DNA from 3 places in the Aurantimonas sp. A3-2-R12 genome. Region 3 is predicted to be linked to each of the others. Evidence: riboswitches for the same ligand, from Rfam matches in the RefSeq annotation. Region 3 holds a riboswitch; each other region holds the start of a gene.
The links. Region 3 has a riboswitch for thiamine pyrophosphate ahead of thiB (thiamine ABC transporter substrate binding subunit). Riboswitches for the same ligand answer to the same signal wherever they lie in the genome.
Positions count from the first base shown of each region.

Region 1: another riboswitch for thiamine pyrophosphate. It lies ahead of VSX60_RS19605 (YkoF family thiamine/hydroxymethylpyrimidine-binding protein); the one in region 3 lies ahead of thiB (thiamine ABC transporter substrate binding subunit).
Region 2: another riboswitch for thiamine pyrophosphate. It lies ahead of thiC (phosphomethylpyrimidine synthase ThiC); the one in region 3 lies ahead of thiB (thiamine ABC transporter substrate binding subunit).

Region 1 covers NZ_JAYXIH010000053.1:5,520-13,080, forward strand. Annotated here, with positions in the region: partial or broken gene VSX60_RS19595 (IS3 family transposase) at 1-1,243, shown strand, start outside; AL1L pseudoknot at 258-412, shown strand; partial or broken gene VSX60_RS19600 (IS5/IS1182 family transposase) at 1,283-1,390, shown strand; TPP riboswitch at 1,657-1,763, shown strand; gene VSX60_RS19605 (YkoF family thiamine/hydroxymethylpyrimidine-binding protein) at 1,753-2,364, shown strand; gene VSX60_RS19610 (ABC transporter permease) at 2,404-3,171, shown strand; gene VSX60_RS19615 (ABC transporter ATP-binding protein) at 3,158-3,892, shown strand; gene VSX60_RS19620 (ABC transporter substrate-binding protein) at 3,897-4,877, shown strand; gene VSX60_RS22640 (LLM class flavin-dependent oxidoreductase) at 4,874-5,284, shown strand; gene VSX60_RS19635 (C69 family dipeptidase) at 5,403-6,830, opposite strand; gene VSX60_RS19640 (ABC transporter ATP-binding protein) at 6,832-7,272, opposite strand.
Region 2 covers NZ_JAYXIH010000032.1:38,751-46,311, forward strand. Annotated here, with positions in the region: gene VSX60_RS15955 (ABC transporter ATP-binding protein) at 1-746, shown strand, start outside; gene VSX60_RS15960 (ABC transporter substrate-binding protein) at 885-2,201, shown strand; gene VSX60_RS15965 (carbohydrate ABC transporter permease) at 2,324-3,256, shown strand; gene VSX60_RS15970 (carbohydrate ABC transporter permease) at 3,328-4,173, shown strand; TPP riboswitch at 4,265-4,382, shown strand; gene thiC (phosphomethylpyrimidine synthase ThiC) at 4,534-6,363, shown strand; gene VSX60_RS15980 (FAD-dependent oxidoreductase) at 6,368-7,345, shown strand; gene thiS (sulfur carrier protein ThiS) at 7,342-7,539, shown strand; gene VSX60_RS15990 (thiazole synthase) at 7,551-7,561, shown strand, end outside.
Region 3 covers NZ_JAYXIH010000007.1:105,123-112,683, reverse strand. Annotated here, with positions in the region: gene VSX60_RS05965 (thiamine ABC transporter ATP-binding protein) at 1-11, opposite strand, end outside; gene thiP (thiamine/thiamine pyrophosphate ABC transporter permease) at 8-1,633, opposite strand; gene thiB (thiamine ABC transporter substrate binding subunit) at 1,689-2,711, opposite strand; TPP riboswitch at 2,760-2,858, opposite strand; gene VSX60_RS05950 (thiamine diphosphokinase) at 2,981-3,619, shown strand; gene VSX60_RS05945 (HlyD family type I secretion periplasmic adaptor subunit) at 3,636-4,733, opposite strand; gene VSX60_RS05940 (hypothetical protein) at 4,720-4,956, opposite strand; gene VSX60_RS05935 (type I secretion system permease/ATPase) at 5,001-6,803, opposite strand; tRNA gene VSX60_RS05930 (tRNA-Arg) at 7,140-7,216, shown strand; gene VSX60_RS05925 (hypothetical protein) at 7,504-7,561, shown strand, end outside.

The sequences.
Region 1 (7,561 bases), on a different contig from region 3:
TCGCCGGAGGTCCGCGAGCGGGCAGTCCGAATGGTTTTGGAGCATCAAGGCGAACACGCCTCGCAGTGGGAGGCGATATCGTCGATTGCGGCGAAGATCGGCTGTGCCGGCGAGACGCTGCGCAACTGGGTTCGCCGGGCCGAACGCGACCAGGGCGTTCGCGCCGGTCAGACGAGCGATGAGCGCGACCGGATCAAGGCTCTCGAACGAGAGAACCGCGAGTTGCGGCAGGCCAACGAGATCCTGCGTAAGGCATCGGCGTATTTTGCTCAGGCGGAGCTCGACCGCCCGTTCAGACGATGACGACGTTCATCGACAACCATCGTGACGTCTATGGGGTCGAGCCGATCTGCCGTTCGCCATTGTCGCTCGGACCAATGGCGCGACATGGCTCACTCTGCCGATCGCCCCATCGACGTATCACGAGCACGCGGCTCGCAACCGCGATCCTGATCGTCGCCCGGCCCGCGAACGTCGCGACGACGAACTCTGCCAGGATATTCGCCGTGTCTTCGAAGCGAACTTCGGCGTCTACGGCGTTCGCAAGGTTTGGCGCCAGATGAAGCGTGAAGGCATTGATGTCGCCCGCCGCACCGTTGCCCGACTGATGCGAAGCCTTGGCCTGAAGGGCGTCGTTCGCGGCAAGCCGGTGAAGACGACGATCAGCGACAAGGCTACGCCCTGTCCGCTGGACCTGGTGAACCGGCAGTTTCAGGCTGCGTCGCCGAATGCCCTGTGGGTCAGCGATTTTACCTACGTCGCCACCTGGCGTGGCTTCGTTTACGCGGCCTTTGTTATCGACACCTTCGCCCGCCGGATTGTCGGCTGGCGCGTCTCACGAACGGCCCACGCCGACTTCGTCCTCGACGCCCTGGAGCAGGCGCTCCATGACCGGCGGCCCTTCGCCGGCGGTGGCCTCGTGTGCCATTCCGACCGCGGATCCCAATATGTCAGTATTCGCTACACCGAGCGTCTGGCCGAGGCCGGCATCGAACCTTCTGTCGGAAGCGTCGGAGATTCATATGACAACGCCCTGGCCGAAACGATCAACGGCCTGTTCAAGGCCGAAGTAATCCATCGACGCGGCCCGTGGCGAAGCTTCGAAGCGGTCGAGTTCGCCACCCTCGAATGGGTCGACTGGTTCAACAATCGCCGCCTGCTCGAGCCGATCGGAAATATTCCTCCCGCCGAGGCGGAAGCCGCATACTACGCCCAGCTTGAGGCCATGCCGATCGCCGCGTAGAACTCAAACCAAACGGTCTCCGGGAAACCCGGGGCGGTTCAATGCCGCAGGCTGTCCAAAGACTTCGAGAACCTGTCGCGCAGCGCGCTCGCCTTCCTCAAACTGGCGTCTATCCGCTTCATGATGCGAAGGCTCTGTTTGAAATGAATAACTTTCCGGACCGACTCTAACACTACTTTGGGCGATGTCACGTTGTTTCCTTGGCAAGGATCTTTGTGTAGTTGGGGGGGGCATGAGCAGGACCGCGCCGACGTACAAGAAACACCGCTATAGCGGATGACCGCTCGGAGCCCACTATGACTGATGCTGCATCGCACACATTCGGTCGCAGTGCGGCGGGCGCAGTTATTCGAGGCCAGAACGATCCGCCTCGTCTCGAATTGACATTCTGCTGCGACTGGCCACATATCTGCGGACATGGCCAGGGGTGCTCCGTTCGGGGCTGAGATGCGCGAGACCGCGCGAACCCTTCACAGCTGATCCGGGTAATGCCGGCGGAGCGAGGAAACATGTTCATAGGCGCGCAGGTGTCGCTCTATCCGATGACGTCGGAGTTCGTGGACGTAATCACATCGGGGCTCGCCGCTCTAACCCCCTACTACAGTGAGTTGCGGATCGAGACGGACGACATGTCGACCCTGATGGTCGGCGCGCCCGATCCGCTGATCGACGCGATCCGGGATCTGTTTGCTGCCGCCGCGCGGCAGCCCGATCATGTCACGATGCATGTCACCCTGTCGCGGGGATGTTACGGTGAACCCGACGATCCCAGTTGCCGCTGCGAGACGCTGGCGCGCGCACAGGATGAAACCTTCGAGGAGCGAAAGGCTCTGGCGCGGGACGCGGTCGCCGGCGCGCCGGATCTCGGCGTCGGGATCGACGTCCAGTTCTCGCTCTACGTGCTGGGCCAGGACCGCCACATGGACGAGATCTACGGTTGCATCGAGTTTCTGAAAGGCTCGGGCACTTTCCTGAAGTCCAAGAACTTCTGCACGCGGCTGCGCGGCGATGCAGGCGCGGTGTTCGAGACGGTGCGGCAGGCGTTCCTGCGCTTCGGTCCTGCCGAGGGACATGTCACGATCGACCTGACAGCCTCCGTCAACAGCCCCAGCTTCGCCTGACCCCGCCCGTCGCACAGCCGGTTCGCGTCCGGAGACGTCATGCAATCCCTGCGACACATCCTGCCGACAGTGCTGATCGCTTCGGCGCTTCTACTGGCCTGGCAGGTCTATTGCGCGCTTGCCGGGGTCTCACCGCTGGTGCTGCCCGCGCCGACGGACGTGCTGCGATCCCTCATCGTCGAGCGCGCGCGGATCGGGCCCCATGCGCTCAGCACGATCTGGGTCGCCACGCTGGGCTTCTCCACTTCGGTCCTTTTCGCCTTTGCCGCCTCTGTCGCCCTGCATTTCAGCCCTTGGCTCCAGCGCGGCCTGATGCCGCTGCTCGTCGCCAGCCAGACCATTCCGCTCGTCGCACTGGCGCCGCTGATGATCCTGTGGTTCGGCTTCGGGCTGTTGCCCAAGGTGCTTCTGGTCATCCTGGTCACCTTCTTCCCGATCCTCGTGAGCCTGCTGTCGGGCTACGGCCAGGTGCCGCAGGCCTATCTGGATCTCCTGACCTCGATGCGGGCCGGCAAACTCCGCATCTTTCGGCGTGCGACGCTGCCGGTGGCGCGGGCGTCGTTCTTCGCGGGGCTGAGGATTTCGGCCACCTATGCCATTGTCGCGACGATCTTCGCCGAGTATGCCGGCGCGCGGCAAGGGCTCGGGATCTACATCCTCACCGCCAAGAACAGTTTCCGCGCCGATCTCGTGCTTGCCGCCGTCGTCGTCTCGGCCGGCCTGACCCTGCTGCTCCTGGGTGCGCTGCGTCTGATCGAACGACTCACCGCACACGGCCACCGACGAGGGCGCGATGCTGCGGGTTGAGGGGCTGACGGTCCGGGTGGAGGCGCGGACGCTGGTCACGAATTTTTCGTGCGAGCTTCGGGAGGGGCGGATTACCTGCCTGATTGGGCCCTCGGGCTGCGGCAAGACATCCGTGCTCAAATGGCTCGCCGGCATCCTGCCGCCCGGCATCGAGGCAAAGGGCAGGGTCACGCTCGACGGCGCACCGATCCTGCGCCCGCATCCGAGCATCAGCTATCAGCCGCAGAGCGACGCTCTGTTTCCTTGGCTGACCGTCACCGACAACGCGGCGCTCGGGCTCGAGATGGCGGGACTGCCGCGCAGGGCCGCGCGCGAGAAGGTCGCGGACCTGTTCGTCCCGTTCGGGCTGTCGGGATGCGAAGATCTCTATCCCGACCAGGTCTCGGGCGGCATGCGCCAGCGCGCGGCGTTCCTGCGCACGATCGTGCAGGACAGCCGTTTCGTCCTTCTGGACGAGCCGTTCTCGGCTCTGGACGCCGTGACGCGGCTCAGGATGCAGGACTGGCTTTGCGCTCGTCTGGCCGAGACATTGCGCGGTGTCCTGATGGTTACCCACGATCTACACGAGGCTACACAGATGGCCGACCACATCCTCGTCATGTCGGCGCGGCTGGGCCCCCTTGTCGCCGACATCCCCATCACCACCCCCCGCGAGAGGCGGAGCGAAGTGGCGTTGGCCGAAATCCGCACGACCCTCAGAACCCTGCTACTCAAGGAGTGATACGATGATCCGCAATCTGCTGCTCGCAGCCTGCCTGACCCTGCCAATCGCCGCCGAGGCCCGGGAAAAGGTGACCATCGCCCTCGACTGGACGCTGAACACCAACCACGTCGGCCTGATCGTCGCACGCGACCGCGGGTTTTACGACGAGGCCGGGCTGGAGGTGGAGATCCTGCCCTATTCGGACACCAGCTCGACCGCGCTGCTGGCCGCCGATGTCGCGGATTTCGCCTATATGACCTCGCTCGGTTTCATGAGCGCGCGCCCCGCCGGAGCCGACATCATCGCCCTCTGGGCCACGATGCAGCACGAGGCCGGGCGGCTGGTCTACAACAGCGCCAACGAAGCGATCACCCGCCCGGCGGATCTCTCGGGCAAGACCTATGCCGGCTTCGGCAGCGCCTGGGAGGACGCCCTGATCGGGACGATGATCCGCAACGACGGAGGCGAGCCGGTCTATGACACGGTGACGCTGGGCACCGGCGCATACGAGGCGCTGGCGACGGGGCGCGTCGACTTCACGCTCGAGGTCGCGACCTGGGAAGGCGTGAACAGCGAGCTTCTGGGGCGCGAGCAGTCTTCCTTCACCTACGCCGACTACGGCGTCCCCGATCAGCAGAATGGCTACATCGGCACCCGTGCCGAGATCCTGCAGGACGATCCGGAGACGGTGACGGTCTTCATGAAAGCGACGCAGGCCGGATACGAATGGGCGGTCGATCATCCCGAGGAAGCGGCGGAGCTGCTGATCGCCGCCGGCGACTTCCCGAACCCGGAGCTGGTGCGAGGCTCGATGGAGAAGATCGTCGCGGGCGGCTACATGCGGGACAGCAACGTCCCCGTGGGCAAGATCGACGCCGATCGTTTCGCCGAGATGGCGCAATTCCTCTTCGACAGCGGCGTTCTCAAGGACCCGAGCGGCGCACCGCTGGAGTGGCCGGGAGATGTCGCGGACTGGTTCGACCAGAGCTGGATGGACGAGTGATCCTGAATGCGGTCCTGTTTGGGCATGGCAGCCACGAGGCGGCCTGGCGCAGCCCCGGCATGCGCGCCACCGCACCGCTCGAACTGTCGCATTGGCTGAGTTGCGCGCGGGAGGCAGAGGCCGCCGGGTTCGACGGCCTCTTTCTGGGTGACAGCCTCTGCCTGCAGGACCGTCCAGAGCATCATCCGTCCGAGACGCTCGATCCGCTCATGGTACTGGCGGCGCTGGCCGGAGCGACCGATCGGCTGACGCTGATCGGTACCGCCTCGACCAGCTTCAACCATCCCCTTCACCTCGCCCGGCGTTTCCACAAGCCGCACCACGCGGCCGGTGCGCTCGGCCGCGATCAGAGTGGTGCCGGAGCCGCCAAATCCGTCCAGTACGATCTCGCCACGGCGGGTGCCTGAGCATAGTCCAGTACTGATACCTTGATATCAACCATGCCGTCCTCGGAAATCTTGAAATACTCCGCGTGGACCCGCTGACCCGCTGACCCAAAGACCTCGTCCCCGCCCGTGAACCGCGTCACCACACCTGAGGCGGAGCGAGGGGAACGTCGGTCAGGTTCAGATTGTCAGAAGCCCGCAAGGTCACGTAGGCTGCTGCGCTGAGCGCCTTGCAGTCGGCAAGGGCGCGATCGAACCATCTTTCGCTGAACTCTGTCAGCAGGTGTGACGCCAGCGTGCTCTTGCCAGCATCGCAAAGGATCGCAGCGCTCTCCTGAACGGCGGCGAGCTCCTCGCAGATCAGCGCCTCGATATTGCGCCAGTGGCTGCCCACGTCGCCGAGCAGCTTTTCCTGTTCCTGAAAGGCCAGGTGCATCAGCCGCTTGAATTCGTAGGCCGCAGAGTCGGCGGTCTCGATCCCTTGAGGGACGCGCGATACGACTTCTGGGTTCTGGGTCTCTTTCCGGCGATCAAGGAACCGCGCGCTCTCGCCCGAGGTCAGATAGCGGTGCTGACGATAGGCTGGCGGCACCGAGGTCTGACAGAGCCAGACAGGCATCAGTGGGGCAGTAACCGGGCCGACCGGGGCATGCCACATCATCCTCAGTTCGGGATGGGCGGGATGTTCCAGAGGCACGACCTGCCCGTAGCCCGCTGTGTCGCCGGTCAGGCGTTCGGTCGAAATCGACCAGAACACGTCGGCGAGCCCGATCTTTTCGCGGCGCGACGCACGGCTGTGCATTTCTTCCTCGATCCATACGGCACCCACCCAGGGGCCTTTCCCATCTCCGTAGATGCGGTTGACGTCAAACGGACCCTCGGACGGATCGTACCAGCCCCGCTGACGCGCGGTGCTGATGAAATGCGGCGGAAACCGAAAGTCCGCGTCGGGCGCCTCGGGAATGACCCCGATGTATCCCGGCCGGGACGCTCGGATGCTGTCGTCGCCAAGGCGTTCCGCGACCCAGAGGCCCAGTCCGCCGGCAAACTCGATCACCACCCATGCCTCATCGGGGTCGGCGATGATGTGTGAATTGCCCCCGTAGGTAGAGTAGCCATGACTGGCGATCAGCGATCCGATCAGAGCGACTCCCTCCCGCGCCGAGCGCGCGCGCTCCACCACGATGCGCGCGAGATCGGAGTAGTTCGGCCCGGTCTGATCCTTAGGCGTGATCTCGACGAGCGCCTTGCTGGAGTTCGACCAGATATCACGCACCGCGACCCCATGCTCGTTCAGCCCCCCGTTGGTCAGCGGCGCCGGAACGCCGAGATAGTGGCTGTAGTTGACGCGCATGTTGCGAAAGGTCCGGGGCGCCTGGGGAATTCCCGACAGATGGCCCGGCATGTCCGCCTGCGGCGTCACTCCGACCGTGATTGTCGCGCCCTCTGTGTGGTCCTGCCGCGGGTAGATGTCGAGCCAATGGCTGGACGGCTCGTCCCCGTAGCCCGCGAGATAGGGGATGCCGGTCGCCGTATGCGACCGACCGATATAGATGCCGTAACTCAATTCATTTTCCCTTTCGCAGGCGTTCCGCTGGCTGGTTCAGCGGAAAATGGCAGGCATGGATCCGCCCGTTGTTCTCACAAAGATGCGGTGGTCTCACGGCCCGGCAGAGATCCTTCGCATAGGGACAGCGACCTACGAAATCGCAGCCCTTCGGGCGGTTCAGCAGGCTCGGAACCTCGCCCGAGATCGACACATGCGTGGGTCGCTCGTCGGGATCCGGCTGCGGTATGCCATTCACGAGCGTTTCGGAATAAGGGTGCATTGGCGCGTTGAAAATATCGTCGGCGGGGCCTTCCTCGACGATGCGGCCCAGATCCATGATGGCCAGACGGTCGCTGATATGGCGCACTACCGGAAGGTTATGGGTGATGATCAGGTAGCCGAGCCCGTGCTCGGCCTGAAGATCGGCCATCAGGTTGAGGATTTCGCCCTGGACTGACATATCGAGACCAGCGGTGGGTTCATCCGCGATGTTCAGCTTGGGGTTGAGAGCGAGGGCGCGGGCGACGCCGTCGTGCCTGCCCGCCGGACAATTCGTGGTGTGTAGGGCGGTGAGACCACGAAGCGGCGCCGTTTTGGCCGGCCGCGCCGGTTTAAAACCCGGCCAGTGGTATCGTCACGTTGAATTACGCCCAGAAGCGTTCGGAACTTGCAAATCGGATTGGTCTCGGTCCAAAAGCGGGCGCCAAGGTCGGACGGAAGAAGGCTGCCGAGCTTCAATTGCTCGGTGC
Region 2 (7,561 bases), on a different contig from region 3:
AGAACGAGATCGAAGCCCGGGTCAAGCCCGCCGCCGAAATCCTCGGCCTGACCCATCTGCTCGACCGTTATCCGCGCCAGCTTTCCGGCGGCCAACGCCAGCGCGTCGCCATGGGGCGGGCGATCGTGCGCGAGCCGCAGGTGTTCCTGTTCGACGAGCCGCTGTCGAATCTCGACGCCAAGCTGCGCGTCTCGATGCGCTCCGAGATGAAGAATCTCCACCAGCGCCTGAAGACCACCACCGTCTACGTCACCCACGACCAGATCGAGGCGATGACCATGGCCGACAAGATCGTCGTCATGCACGACGGGATCGTCGAGCAGGTCGGCACGCCGCTGGAGCTCTACGACCGTCCCGACAATCTTTTCGTCGCTGGTTTCATCGGCTCGCCGGCGATGAACATGGTGACCGGCGCGGCCGATCCGGACGACCGAACATATTTCGTCACGGGCGATGGACATCGACTGCCGATCGCGCGGCCGGGCAAGGTCGAGCCTGGACGCGAGACGATCTACGGCGTGCGACCGGAGGGGATGAGCCTCGGCGGTGACGTGCCGCTCAAGGTCGAGGTGGTTGAGCCGACAGGCTCCGAGACCCACGTCATCGCCAAGCTTGGCCAGACCGAGATAATCTGCGTCTTCCGTGAGCGCATTTCCGAAGGGCCGGGAGACGAGCTGCGGGTGTCGATCGACCCGAACGCGGTGCATCTGTTCGACGCCAAGTCCGGGGCGCGCGTCTCGGAGTGATCTCAGTCGGCACGCGTCTGGCCTAAGCGGCCTGTCGATGCCAACAATGAGAGACTAAGCCAGACAGACCGTCGCGGCAGCGGGAGGCCGCCGACGGAGAGTGCAGGGAGCGCTTCCGCTCAAGAGGAGGAGATAGCAATGACGATCAATCGCAGAACACTTCTACAGGGTACGGCGGGCCTCGCGGCGAGCGCGGCATTCGGCGGAATGCTCGGAAATGGCCGCGCCTTCGCGCAAGGGGCCATGCCGGAATTCAAGCCGGAAGAGGGCGCAAGTCTCAGGCTGCTTCGCTGGGTGCCGTTCGTGTCCGGTGAGGAAGAAGCCTGGAACGCCAACACCAAGGCGTTTACCGAGGCGACCGGCGTCGAGGTCCAGATCGACCAGGAAAGCTGGGAGGACGTGCGTCCCAAGGCGGCTGTCGCGGCCAATGTCGGCTCCGGCCCCGATATGGTGATGAGCTGGTTCGACGATCCGTTCCAGTATCCCGACAAGCTCGTCGACGTCACCGACGTCGCCACCGCGCTCGGCGAGCAGAGCGGCGGCTGGTACGAGGGCCTGGAAGGCTACGCCAAGCAGGGCGACAAGTTCATCGCCGTCCCGCTGACCGCGATCGGCAACGCCATCTGCTATCGCGACAGCCATATGAAGGCGGCCGGGTTCGACGAGTTCCCGCAAGATACCGACGGCTTCCTCGAGCTTTGCAAAGCGATGCAGGCCAAGGGCACGCCCGCCGGATTCCCGCACGGCAAGGCCGTCGGCGACGGCAACAACTACGCGCACTGGCTGTTGTGGAGCCATGGCGGCATGACCGTCGACGAGAGTGGTAAGCCGGCGATCGACAGCCCCGAGACCAAAGCCGCGATCGAATACGCCAAGGCGCTCTACGCGACCTTCATCCCGGGCACCGAGAGCTGGCTCGACATCAACAACAACCGCGCCTTTCTGGCCGGACAGATCTCGCTGACGGCAAACGGAGTCTCACTCTACTACGCCGCCAAGAAAGACCCCGCGATGGCGGAGATCGCCGAGGACATGCGCACGACCAACCTGCCGATCGGTCCGGTCGGCAAGTCGGTGGAACTGCACCAGACCTCGACGATCAACGTCTTCAAGCACACCAAATACCCGGAGGCGGCCAAGGCCTACATCGCCTTCATGTACCAGCCCGATCAGATGAACGCCTGGATTCAGGGTGCCAGCGCCTATTGCTGCCAGCCGTTGAAGGCGTTCGCCGACAATCCGATCTGGACCTCGGACCCGATCCACGAGCCCTATTCCAAGGCGTCGGCGAGCTTGCGCCCGAACGGCTTTGCCGGGCCGCTCGGACCCTCGTCGGCCGGCGTGATGGCCGACTATGTGGTCGTCGACATGTTTGCGGAGGCGGTCACCGGTCAACGGACGGCCGAAGAGGCGATCGCCAACGCCGAGCGGCGTATCGCCCGCTACTACCGCTAACCAAACGAGGGGCGCCGGCGATCGCTGGCGCCCCTTGGCGTTTTCGACCATCAAGACCGCAGCGATGTGGCGTGATTTACCCGATCCCGTGGGCCGGGCAGCAAAAGAGGAACGAGCAAGCGATGTCGAGCGTCCAGGCGGTACCGCGGCCATCCATCCTGCGCCGGTTCGTGCAAAGCCGGAACGGCCTCGGGCTGCTGTTCATGCTGCCGGCGGCGATCTTCTTGCTGTTCTTCCTCACCTATCCGCTCGGGCTCGGCGTCTGGCTGGGCTTTACCGATACGACCATCGGTCGCACCGGCGTCTTCGTCGGTCTGGAAAACTACGCCTGGCTATTCGACGATCCGGTGTTCTGGCTGTCGGTCTACAACACCGTCCTCTACACCTTCGTCGCCTCGGTGCTGAAGTTCGTGCTCGGCCTTTGGCTGGCTCTGATCCTCAACGAGCGCCTGCCGTTCAAGAACTTCTTCCGAGCGATCATCCTGCTGCCCTGGGTGGTGCCGACAGTCCTGTCGGCGCTAGCCTTCTGGTGGATCTACGATTCACAGTTCTCGATCATTTCCTGGGTGCTCATGCAGTGGGGCTGGATCGACACGCCGATCAACTTCCTCGGCGATCCGAACAAGGCCCGCGCCTCGGTCATCGCGGCCAATGTCTGGCGCGGCATTCCGTTCGTGGCGATCTCGCTGCTCGCGGGGCTGCAGACGATCCCGCAATCGCTGAACGAGGCCGCGGCGCTCGACGGCGCGACGCCGTGGCAGCGTTTCACCAAGATCACCCTGCCGCTGCTGACGCCTATCATCGCCGTGGTGATGACCTTCTCGGTGCTGTTCACCTTCACCGATTTCCAGCTGATCTACGTCTTGACGCGCGGCGGCCCGGTCAACGCGACGCATCTGATGGCGACGCTCTCGTTCCAGCGCGCCATTCCCGGCGGCCAGCTCGGTGAGGGCGCGGCGATCGCCGTCGCCATGATTCCTTTCCTGCTCGCCGCGATCCTGTTCTCGTTCTTCGGGCTGCAGCGACGCAAATGGCAGCAGGGCGCGGCCGATTGAGGAGATATGACCCCGTGAGCCAAGAAACGCTTCCCGGCCGCACCGTCGCCGTGCATGACGACACCGAAGGCATGCAGCAGTTCAACTCGCTGCCGCGCCGCATCCTCGTGGTCTATCTGCCCTTGGCGGTGTTCGTGTTCGTGCTGCTGTTCCCATTCTACTGGATGGCGATCACGGCGGTAAAACCGAACCACCAGCTGACCAACTATACCGACTATAGCCCGTTCTGGGTGGTCAAGCCGACGCTCGAGCATATCCGCTTCCTGCTCTTCGAGACCTCCTATCCGGGCTGGCTGTGGAACACCATGCTGGTCTCCGTTGCCTCGACGGCGATTGCGCTGGCCGCCTCGGTCTTCGCCGCCTACGCGATCGAACGGGTGCGCTTCACCGGCGCGCGGGTCACCGGTCTGTTGATCTTTCTCGCTTATCTCGTGCCGCCGTCGATCCTGTTCATTCCGCTCGCCTTCATCGTTTTCAATGTCGGCATCTTCGATTCCCGGCTGGCGCTGATCCTGACCTATCCGACCTTCCTCATCCCGTTCTGCACCTGGCTGCTGATGGGCTATTTCCGCACCATCCCCTTCGAGCTGGAAGAGAGCGCGCTGGTGGACGGGGCGACGCGCTGGCAGATCCTGACCAAGGTGGTGCTGCCTTTGGCCGTGCCCGGCCTGATCTCCGCCGGCATCTTCGCCTTCACGCTGTCCTGGAACGAGTTCATCTACGCGCTGACCTTCATCTCCTCGTCGGAGAACAAGACAATCCCGGTCGGCGTGCTGACCGAGCTTGTGCGCGGCGACATCTACGAATGGGGGGCGCTGATGGCCGGGGCTCTGCTCGGCTCGCTCCCCGTCGTCATCCTCTACTCCTTCTTCGTCGACTATTACGTCTCGTCGATGACCGGCGCGGTGAAGGAATAGGCGCTTCCGCGGTGCTTTCACGACATTTGGCGGTCCGGTCTCCAGGTCGGCGCAGATCGCCGTTGACTTTGGCCGCTGAATTGATAGCGTTTGCTCGTCCAAGGGGAGTTCCGGCAAGGAACTGAGAGGCCGACGGCTCAAGAAGCGCGCGGCGACCCTACGAACCTGATCCAGTTGACACTGGCGTAGGGATGGAGTGAGCCGCTTCCCGATCCGTTTTCCCCTTTGACGACCCGCCGCCTACGCGGCGCGTTCTCTGGCGACGACAATCGGGGAAGAGGCATCGGGAAACCCCGGTGTGAAGCGGCCCAATCTTACCCAAACCGCGGAACTGGATCTCCTTGTCGAACAGGAGAGCCTATGAACGCCCAGACTCCCACCGTTATTGCCCCCACCGTGACCAGCGGCCCGCTGCCAGCATCCCGCAAGATCTGGCGCGCCGGTACGCTCCACCCCGAAGTCCGCGTCCCGATGCGCGAGATCTCCGTGCATCCGACCGCCGGCGAGCCGCCGGTCACTGTCTATGATTCCTCCGGTCCCTATACGGACGACACGGCAACAACCGATATCGCCGCCGGCCTTCCCCGCAAGCGGCGCGATTGGACGCTCGCGGCCGGAGACGTCGAGGACTATGCCGGCCGGGTGGTCCGGCCGGAAGACAATGGCGTTACCTCCGACGCCAAGCGCGTTCCGACCTTTCCTGTCTCCCATGCACCGCTGCGGGCGAAGAGCGGCAAGGCCGTCACCCAGATCGCCTATGCCCGCGCCGGCATCGTCACTCCGGAAATGGAGTTCGTCGCGATCCGCGAGAATCTCGGGCGCGAGCAGGCCAAGGCCCAGCTGGAGCGGGACGGTCATCCCTTTTCCGCCACCATCCCCGATTTCATCACCCCCGAATGGGTGCGCGACGAGGTGGCGTCGGGCCGGGCGATCATTCCTGCCAACATCAACCATCCCGAACTCGAGCCGATGGCGATCGGGCGCAATTTCCTGGTCAAGATCAACGCCAATATCGGCAATTCGGCCGTGACCTCGTCGATGGCCGAAGAGGTCGAGAAGATGGTCTGGTCGATCCGCTGGGGCGCCGACACGGTCATGGACCTGTCGACCGGCCGCAACATCCACGACATCCGCGAGTGGATCATCCGCAATGCGCCGGTGCCGATCGGCACCGTGCCGCTCTACCAGGCGCTGGAGAAGGTCGACGGGATCGCCGAGAATCTGACCTGGGAGGTCTATCGCGACACGCTGATCGAGCAGGCCGAGCAGGGCGTCGACTATTTCACCATCCATGCCGGCGTGCGGCTGCGTCACATCCCGCTCACCGTCGAGCGGGTCACCGGCATCGTCTCTCGCGGCGGCTCGATCATGGCCAAATGGTGCCTGCACCACCACAAGGAGAGCTTCCTCTACGAGCATTTCGAGGAAATCTGCGACATCTGCCGGATGTACGACGTGTCCTTCTCGCTCGGCGACGGCCTGCGTCCGGGCTCGATCGCCGACGCCAACGACAAGGCACAGTTCGCCGAACTGGAAACGCTCGGCGAACTGACGCAGATCGCCTGGGCCAAGGACTGTCAGGTGATGATCGAGGGCCCCGGCCATGTGCCGATGCACAAGATCAAGGAAAACGTCGATCTGCAGATGAAGGTCTGCGGCGAGGCGCCGTTCTATACGCTCGGGCCCTTGGTCACCGATATCGCGCCGGGCTACGACCACATCACCAGCGGCATCGGCGCGGCGATGATCGGCTGGTTCGGCACGGCGATGCTCTGTTACGTGACGCCGAAGGAGCATCTGGGCCTGCCCGACCGCGACGACGTCAAGGTCGGGGTGATCACCTACAAGATCGCAGCCCACGCCGCCGATCTCGCCAAGGGTCACCCGGCCTCGCAGCTGCGCGACGACGCGCTGTCGCGGGCCCGATTCGAGTTTCGCTGGGAGGACCAGTTCAACCTCTCGCTGGATCCGGAAACGGCGCGCTCGCTGCACGACGAGACGCTGCCCAAGGAGGCGCACAAGACGGCGCATTTCTGCTCCATGTGCGGCCCGAAATTCTGCTCCATGAAGATCTCCCACGATATCCGCGCCGAGGCGCAGAAAGAGGGGATGGAGGAGATGGCCCGCAAATACCGTGAGGGCGGCGATCTTTATATGCCGGCGAACGCGGCCGGCGAAGCGGCGGAGTAGGCCGATGCAGATCGCGGTTCTCGGCGCCGGTGTCGCGGGGCTGGCCTCCGCCACCGTGCTCGCCGAGCGGGGTGCTTCGGTGACGGTGTTCGAGCGTGGCGCCGCCATCGGGGAGGGCGCGGCGTCGCGTCTCGCCGGCGCCATGCTGGCGCCGTGGTGCGAGCGCGAAAGCGCCGAGCCCGAGGTGGTCCGGCTCGGCGCCGGCGCCGCCGACTGGTGGGCGGCCCGCGTCCCCGGTGTGGCGCGGCAGGGCAGCCTGGTCCTGGCGCCGCCGCGCGACCGGGCGGAGCTCGACCGTTTTGCCCGGCGCACCGACCATTTCGACCGTGTCGGGGCAGAGGAGATCGCCGAGCTCGAGCCCAGCCTCGCCGGGCGGTTCCAGGCAGGGCTGCTGTTTGCCGAAGAGGCGCATCTGTGCCCGCGCTGCGCCTTGAAGGCGCTGGCCCGGCGGCTGGAGGGGATGGGGGTCGCATTCCATTTCGGTGAGGACGGGCGCGCTGCGTCCGCGGGCCTCGAAACGGTCATCGATTGCCGTGGCTTTGCCGCCCGCGAGGCCTTGCCGGAGCTGCGCGGCGTGCGCGGCGAGATGGTGCTGCTGCGGACGGCGGAGGTGATGCTGTCGCGGCCGGTCCGTCTCCTGCATCCGCGTCAGCCGATTTACGTCGTGCCGCGTGTGGACGGCATCTTCATGGTTGGCGCGACGATGATCGAGAGCGAAAACCGGGGCGCGATCACGCTGCGCTCGGCGGTCGAGCTTTTGTCGGCCGCCTACGCGCTGCACCCGGCTTTCGCCGAGGCGGAGATCCTCGAGACCGGCGTCGGGATTCGGCCGGCCTTTCCCGACAACCTGCCACGGGTGACGCGGCAGGGACGGGTGATCTCGGTCAACGGTCTTTACCGCCACGGATTTCTGCTGGCGCCGGACGTTGCGGGGCGGGCCGCCGATCTCGCGCTCGGCAAGAGCGGGAGGGTCGCCGCATGACGATCAAGCTGAACGGCGAACCGCGCGAGGTCGCGGCGACGACACTCGATGCTCTTCTGGTCGAACTCGGGCTGGCGGACGCGGTCGTCGCCACCGCGCGCAATTGTGATTTCGTGGCGAAAGAGGACCGACCGGCGACACCGGTCGTCGACGGCGATGCGATCGAAATCGTCGCGCCCATGCAGGGAGGCTAGGAGATTTGTCGATGAACATTTA
Region 3 (7,561 bases):
ACCTCGCTCATCGCTTTTCTCCCGCGCCTGCCAGCCCGCGCTCGGCCAGCACCATCAGGCCGAGGCACAAAATTCCGAGAATCAGCGCCAGACCGGCCGCGTCGCTGGTGCGATAGCTCCCCATGCGCTGCAACAGCAGATAGGGCAGCGTGACGAGGTCCTGGTTGCCGAACAGGGCGATCGCGCCGAGATCGCCGAGCGAAATCGCCAGCGCGAAGGCGAAGGCGAGGCCGAGCGCGGGACGCATGGCCGGCCAATCGACGAAGCGCAGCCGCGACAGGCCGGCGAGCCCCAGACTGTCCGCCAGTCGCCCGGTCGCCTGATTGGCGGCGGCCAGCGCCGGCCCGACGATCCGCACGATGAACGGCACGGCCATGGCGGCGTTGGTGGCGACGACGACATAAGGCGCGGCGGCGAAGACGTCGGTGACCTCACGCAACGCCAGAAACCAGCCGGCTCCGACGACGATCGGCGGCACCACGAGAACGAGGCTGGCGGCCGTCTCCAGCCCCTTGCGCGCCGTGTCTCGCCCACGACGAGCCCCGGACGGCGCGCCGCGCAAGGCTTCGAGGGCGAGGATCACCAGGACCGAGATGACAAGCGCCAGCGATGCCGCGGCAAGGGCGATGACCAGGCTGGTCAGCGCCGCGCGCCGGACCGCCGGATCGACGGCGAGCGAGACGAGGTCCGCCTGCAATCCGCGCACCAGAACCGCGACGAAGGGCGACAGGACGAAGGCTACTCCGAGCGACAGGATCGCGGCATCCATCGCCGCCCTCGCCCGGCTCGGCCGGTCGTAGCGCAGCGCCCGGCCGCCGAGCCCGAAACCAGCCGCGACATCGCCGCCGAGCCGGGTCGCGAACCACAGGATGATGGCGGTCAGGGCGATTTGCAGGAGCGACAGCGCGATCGCCCGGCCGGGATCGAACTCATAGCGAAGCGCCTGATAGATCGCGACTTCCAGCGTCGTCGCGCGGGGTCCGCCGCCGAGGACGAGGACGAGCGTGAAGCTCGTCACACAGAGCATGAAGACGAGGCTGGCGGCCGCCGGCAGGCTGGCGCGGATCGCCGGCCATTCGAGCAGCCGGAAGGTGGCGAGCGGCGTCAGGGACAATTGCCCGGCGAGCTTCCAGCTTTCGGCCGGCACGCGATCCAGCGCCGCCACCATCAGCCGCGCGGCCAGCGGCAGGTTGAAGAAGACATGGGCGATCAGTATGCCGGCAAGCCCATAGACGTCGAGGCGCGGCAGCCCGATCGCGGCGAAGGCGCCGGACAGCACGCCGTTGCGACCCCAGATCGTGATAATGGCCAGCGCCCCGACGAGAACCGGCAGCGCCTGCGGCAAGAGGAACAGCCGCAGCACCGCCCGGCGTCCGGGAAAGCGGGCGCGGTGGAGCGCGGCGGCCAGCGGCACCGCGCCGGCAAGTGACAAGAGCGTCGACAGCGCCGCCTGCTCCAGGGTGAAGAGCACGACGCCCCGGATATAGCGGTCGGCGAAGAGCGCCGGCAGATCGGGCACGGCACCCGTCGCCGCGAGCAGGAACACGAAAGCGCCGCCGAGAAAGACGATCAGGACCGCGGCGGCGGCAAAGCCGAGGCCGATGCGAAGGGTCCGGTCGGTGGCGCCGGTCATGGCCGCGCGCGCGAGCGAGCCCCGCCGCGCCGTCCACCGCGGACGCCCAGGCGCATCAGCGGCCGATCGCCTCGAGCCATTCCTGCGTCCAGGCCTTGCGGTTCGCCGCAACCGTCTCGGGATCGATGAACAGCGGCGTCTCCACCTTGACCAACCGGTCGAACGCCTCCGGCATTTCGATGCCGTCGATCACCGGCAGCGTCCAGTTGGTGGTCGGAATGATCGACTGGATTTCGGGGGTCAGCATGAATTTTAGGAATTGGCGCGCCAGATCCGGCTGATCGGCGTTCTTGAGCAGGCCCGCGACCTCGATCTGGAGATACTGGCCTTCCGAAAAGGCCGCGGCCTGATAGCGCTCGGAGCCTTCCTCGACCATGTGATAGGCCGGCGATGTCGTATAGCTCAGCACCAGCGGCACCTCGCCATTGGTGAACAGGCCATAGGCCTCGCTCCAGCCGGGCGTGACAGTCAGAATGCGGTCGGAGAGCTTTGCCCATTTGGCTTTCGCCTCCTCGCCATAGACCGCTTTCATCCATAAAAGCAGGCCGAGGCCCGGGGTCGAGGTCCGCGCGTCCTCGATGGCGATCTTCTGCTCGGAATCGCCGGACACGAGGTCGTCGAGGCTCTTCGGCGGATTGTCGATAGCCTCGGTGTCGTAGACGACGGCGAGATAGGAATAGTCGTAGGGCACGAAGACCGGATCGGAAAAGCCCGTCGGCACCGTCAGCTTGGACAGATCGACGCCGCTGTCGGCGAACAGGCCCGTCGCCTTGGCTTCGGGAATGAGGTCGGAGGTCAGCCCGAGAGCGATGTCGGCGTCGCTCGTCTCGCCCTCCAGCTTCAGCCGGTTGAGGATCGCGACCCCATCCTCCAGGCCGACGAACTTCAGGTCGCAATCGCAGACGGCCTCGAACGCCGCCTCGATCTTAGGCCCCGGACCCCATTCGGGCGTGAAGCTTTCATAGGTATAGATGGTGAGCGTCGGCTTGGCGTCCTGCGCCACGGCGGGAGTCACGAAAGTGGACAGCGCGGCGAGGACAGCGGCGCCAGACAAAAGTTGCGAACGGATGGGAGTCATGGCGGGGCCTTTCGATGCCGCGACGTCGGAAGAGCCGCGCCGCGAGGGCCTCGCGAACGCCCGCAATCCCTCCGCCGGTACGATCCGGATCAGGTTCGACGGGTTGGCGCGACGCCTCTCAGCCCGAAGGCACCCCGTGTGAGCTGCCGAAGATTTAGCGGCAAGCTCCGCCACCGGCAAGGGCAACCAGTCCGACGGCCACTGCTTCGAGCGGGTGGACACGTTTTCCCCCTCCCCTTCGCCGCTTCCACGCGCTAGATCACGGCGCCATGCGCTTCACGATCCTTCTTGCCGGCCGCGTCGATCCGACACCCGCCCTTGCTAATGCAGTATCCGGCACGCGAGTGATCGCCGCCGACGACGGAATTCGCCATGCCACGGCGTTGGGGCTCACCCCGGAACTGTGGGTCGGCGATTTCGATTCCAGCCCGGCGATTGCGGCCGGCGAATTCTCCGACATTCCCCGCGAGACCTTTCCGAGCGACAAGGACCAGACCGACGGCGAACTCGCCATCGACGCGGCGGTCGCTCGGGGCGCGAGCCGGCTGCTGCTTGTCGGCGCGCTCGGCGGTCCACGCAGCGACCATACCTTCGCCCATCTCATCCTGGCGCTGCGCTTTGCCGCGCGCGGCCTCGATGTCGAGCTGTTCGACGGCCGTGAGCATGGTTGGCCGCTGTCCCCGGAGCCGCGCCGCTTCGATCTGACCCCCGGCGCGCAATTCTCGATCCTGAAATTCTCGGATCTGTCGGGACTGACAGTCGTGGGCGCGAAATGGCCGCTGGCCGATGTCGACGTGCCGTTCCATTCGATCCTGACCCAATCGAACGAGGCGCTCGGCGAGATCGTCGTCGGGTTGCAGGAGGGCTCAGCGATGCTGATCGCCCAGGCCGACCCCACGGTGCGGTGAGGCGATGCCGAGCGGTTCAATCCTCCCGGAAGGCCCTTGAGAAACTGTCGGTGATGGGCCTGGCGAGATATTCCAGGAAGGTGCGCTCGCCGGTCGCGATATAGGCCTCCACCGGCATGCCCGGATAAATCTGGTCGCGGCTGATTTCGGGTGGCAGGTCGTCGATCATGCTGAGCCGGGCGGTGTAGTAGGGTTGCCGGGTGGTCTGGTCGATCAGCCGGTCGGCGGAAAGATAGGTGACCTTCGCCTCCACGGTCGGCGTGGTGCGCGTATTGAGCGCGCTGAACCGCAGCCGGGCCCTTTGTCCGAGCGAGATGACGTCGACATCCTGCGGCGAGACCCGAGCCTCGATGAGGAGATCTTCGCCGGTCGGCAGGAGTTCGAGGAGCTGATCGCCAGGCCCCACTACGCTGCCGGAGGCATTCACGCTCATCTTGATGATGATCCCATCGCTCGGCGAACGAACGATGATGCGATCGAGCACATCCTCGGCCGACCGCAGCTGTTCTTCGGTATCGGAGATCTGCGCCCGGATTTCATTGAGCTGCGTCACCGCGGTCTCGACGCGCTGCGTTTCGAGCCGCGCCAGCTGCGCCTGCGCTTCGACGATCTGGATTTTCGCCGCCAGAATGCTGGAAACACCCTGCCCTACCTGACCGACCAGATCTGCCTCGCTGCGAAGCAGCGCGGTATATTCCGAGCGATTGGTCAGGCCCTTGTCCAGCAGCGTGCGCTTGCGCGACACTTCCTCCCGAACGACTTCGAGTTGGCGCTCGATCGCCGTCTGCTGCGCGGTCATCCCCTCGATCTGCTCGCGGAGGGCCTGGACACGCTGGCCCATGATCACCTGTTCCTGGCGGTGACGGTCCAATCGGGCGGTGAACTCGCGTTCCTGCTCGATGAGAAGATCGCCGATGCCTTCTGTCCCTGCCAACTGACGCAACACCGGCGGAAACGACAACATCTCCAGGCCGTCGCGCTCGGAGGTCAGCCGCTCGGTCCGCGCCTCCAGGCCAACCATCTGTTTCTGCAGACGATTGCGTTGCGCTTTGGGAGCTGTCGGATCCAGGGCGAACAGCGCTTGTCCCGCCTTGATGCGCTCACCCTCGCGCACGAGGATGCTCCGTACGATCCCACCTTCCAGATGCTGGACCCCCCTGGTTCTTGCCGGCCGCCGCGACCACCCCCGGCGCGACCGCGGCGCTCGCCAGCGGCGCCAGTGCGGCCCAAGCCCCGAAGCCCAACAGGAAGATCGCCGAGAGCGCGACTCCCGTCACGGTGATCAGGCGTATTCCGGTCTTGACGTCGCTAGCCCAGCCGTCGCTGTTCTTCGTCATGGGTATCCGCTCCATTGTCGGCGACCGCGCCATCAAGCCGCCGGTCAGCTGTCAGCCGTCTCGGGGTTCCGCCCGCCGGCGACCACGGCCGGAAAACGCCCGGTGACGACCGGGAACGATGCCGGCGAGGCCTCCGCCCGATCGTTGGAAGCCGCCCGCGCGGCCTCCTGGGCCGCCTTCGCCTTCTGGACCTGGCGCGCGAACACCTCTTGCCGCGGCCCGAAATCCTGCACGGCCCCGTCGCGCAGGATCATGATCTTGTCGGCCCGTTCGGCAATCGGCCGGCGCTGTGTGACCAGGAGCACCGTCACCTTCGCCTCGCGGGCCGATGCAAGCGCCTTGTCCAGCGCCATCTCGCCTTCGGTGTCGAGATTGGCGTTGGGCTCGTCGAGAACGAGCAGCTTCGGCGATCCATAAAATGCCCGGGCCACACCGACGCGCTGGCGTTGTCCGCCGGACAATTGTTGTCCCGCCGGCCCGATGATCGTGTCATAGCCCTTCGGCAATCGCTGGATCAGGTCGTGAACCTCGGCTTTCCTCGCCGCATCGATGATTGCCTCATCATGCGCGTCGGGATCGAATCTGGCGATGTTTTGCGCGATCGTCCCCGGTAGGAGCTCAACGTCCTGGGCCAGATAACCGACATGGCGTCCGAGATTCTCCCTGTCCCAGTTGCGGATATCGGCCCCATCGACACGAATGGCGCCCGAACGGATATCGATGCCCCCGACGATGGCGCGCATGAGCGTCGATTTGCCGGCGCCCGAGGGACCAACCACCACGACGCAGTCGCCGACCGGAATCTCGGCCGAGATCCGTTTGAGCAACGGGTCGGCGTTCGGTGCATTGGGCGGAAACACGACGACATTCTCGAGCGACAGGCGCCCGACGGGATCGGGCAGATCGGTCGCGGCGGGCTTGGTTCCAAGCACGGCGAGCAGCACGCTTAGCCGGCCCCAGGCCTTGCGCGCATCGACGGCGGGCTTCCACCCGGCGATGACCTGGTCGATCGGCTGGAGTCCGCGACCGGAAATCAGCGAGGAGGCGAAGATCATCCCGGCGGTCATTTCGCCAGCCAGCACCAGATAGCCGCCATAGCCGAGGATGGCGATCTGCAATCCGATGCGAAGCGTGCGGGAGACACCGGCATAGATCGCATTGATGCGGTTCAGCCGGTCCTGCGCGTCGAGCGACCGCGCTTCCTGTCCGCCCCATGCTCCCACGACATTGCCCACCATGCCCATCGCCGTGATACTTTCGGCGCCGCGGGCGAAGGACTGCGCCGCGAGCATCGCGGCCATCGCCTGCTCGCCGGCTTCGCCGACCGGGCGCTGCATCGCGTGCTGATTGGCCCAGGCGAGCAAAGCCAGGACGGTCGCGCCACCCAGCGTCAGCCAGAAAAGATGCGGGTGGATGAAATAGAGAATCCCGATGAAGAACGGAACGAAGGGCAGGTCGAAATAGGCCAGCAGGGCGCGGCCGGATATGAACCCGCGGACCGTGGCGAGATCGCGCAGCGGCTGGACGTCGCCGAGCGAGGCTCGCGGGCCGCGCATCGCGCCGATGAGCGCCCGAGCGCCGGTCCCGGCCTCCAGCCGCGCGGCGATCCGGCCGCAGATCATCGAACGGATCGCGTCGACCGCGCCGAGCAAGACCAGCGCCGCCACCGCGATGACGGAAATGAACGCCAGCGTCTCGACGGAGGCCGACGACAGCACGCGGTCATAGATCTGCAGCAGATAGATTGGCTGAATCAGAAGCAGGATGTTGATGACGAAGCTGAAGACGATCAGAGCGATGAAGCCGCTGGCAAGATCAAGGCCGAAACGTCGATCATATCCGGTCAATTCGATCCCGCCCTGCTCCAGTTTTCACCAATGAGGTAACTCTCGATAGCACAAGGCCGTGGAAACCCCGACCCAAATTGCCGGTCACGCGACAGCGGTCGGAAGCCGGCCCCCACGAGACTTGCCTTGTTTCATTCAAACGCATTTACCGGGCAACGACAATACGGTCGCCCAGGCGCGCCCCGCGCCTGGGCGCCGTAGCGGCCGCGATCTCCCTGCGCGGGCGTGGGCCAGGCTTTGCGCGGCGGCCACGACGGGCGGCGGCGCTGGCCCAATCCGCCTCATCGAACAAGGCTTGGCGCCGGCGGCGGGATTCGATTATGGTGCGCCCGGCGTGGTCCCGTAGCTCAGCAGGATAGAGCATCAGATTCCTAATCTGAGGGTCACTGGTTCGAATCCAGTCGGGATCACCAACACAATCAGACATTTGCAGATTTCTCCGCGGCATGCGCTTCCCAGGAAGCCTTGTTGGGAAGCGCATGGGAAGCTGCGCTCAAAGAACTGCACAAGCGCGACGGAAGGGACATCTGGCTCCGCTCGGCCTGAGGATCCGCCAAGCCTACAGCGCCCGACCGGATGACCCGCTGACAATTGTGGCTACAGGCGCGCCGGTCGGACTAATCCCGCGAGCTGACGCACATGGACAATGGACCAGCGGTGCTTTTTACTCCCCTGAGAGCCTGACGGGGGAAATTGTTTCGTGCGTACAAAAGTATTTTTATTCGCTATAGCCGTCGCACTTCCGGGCTGCGCCGCGA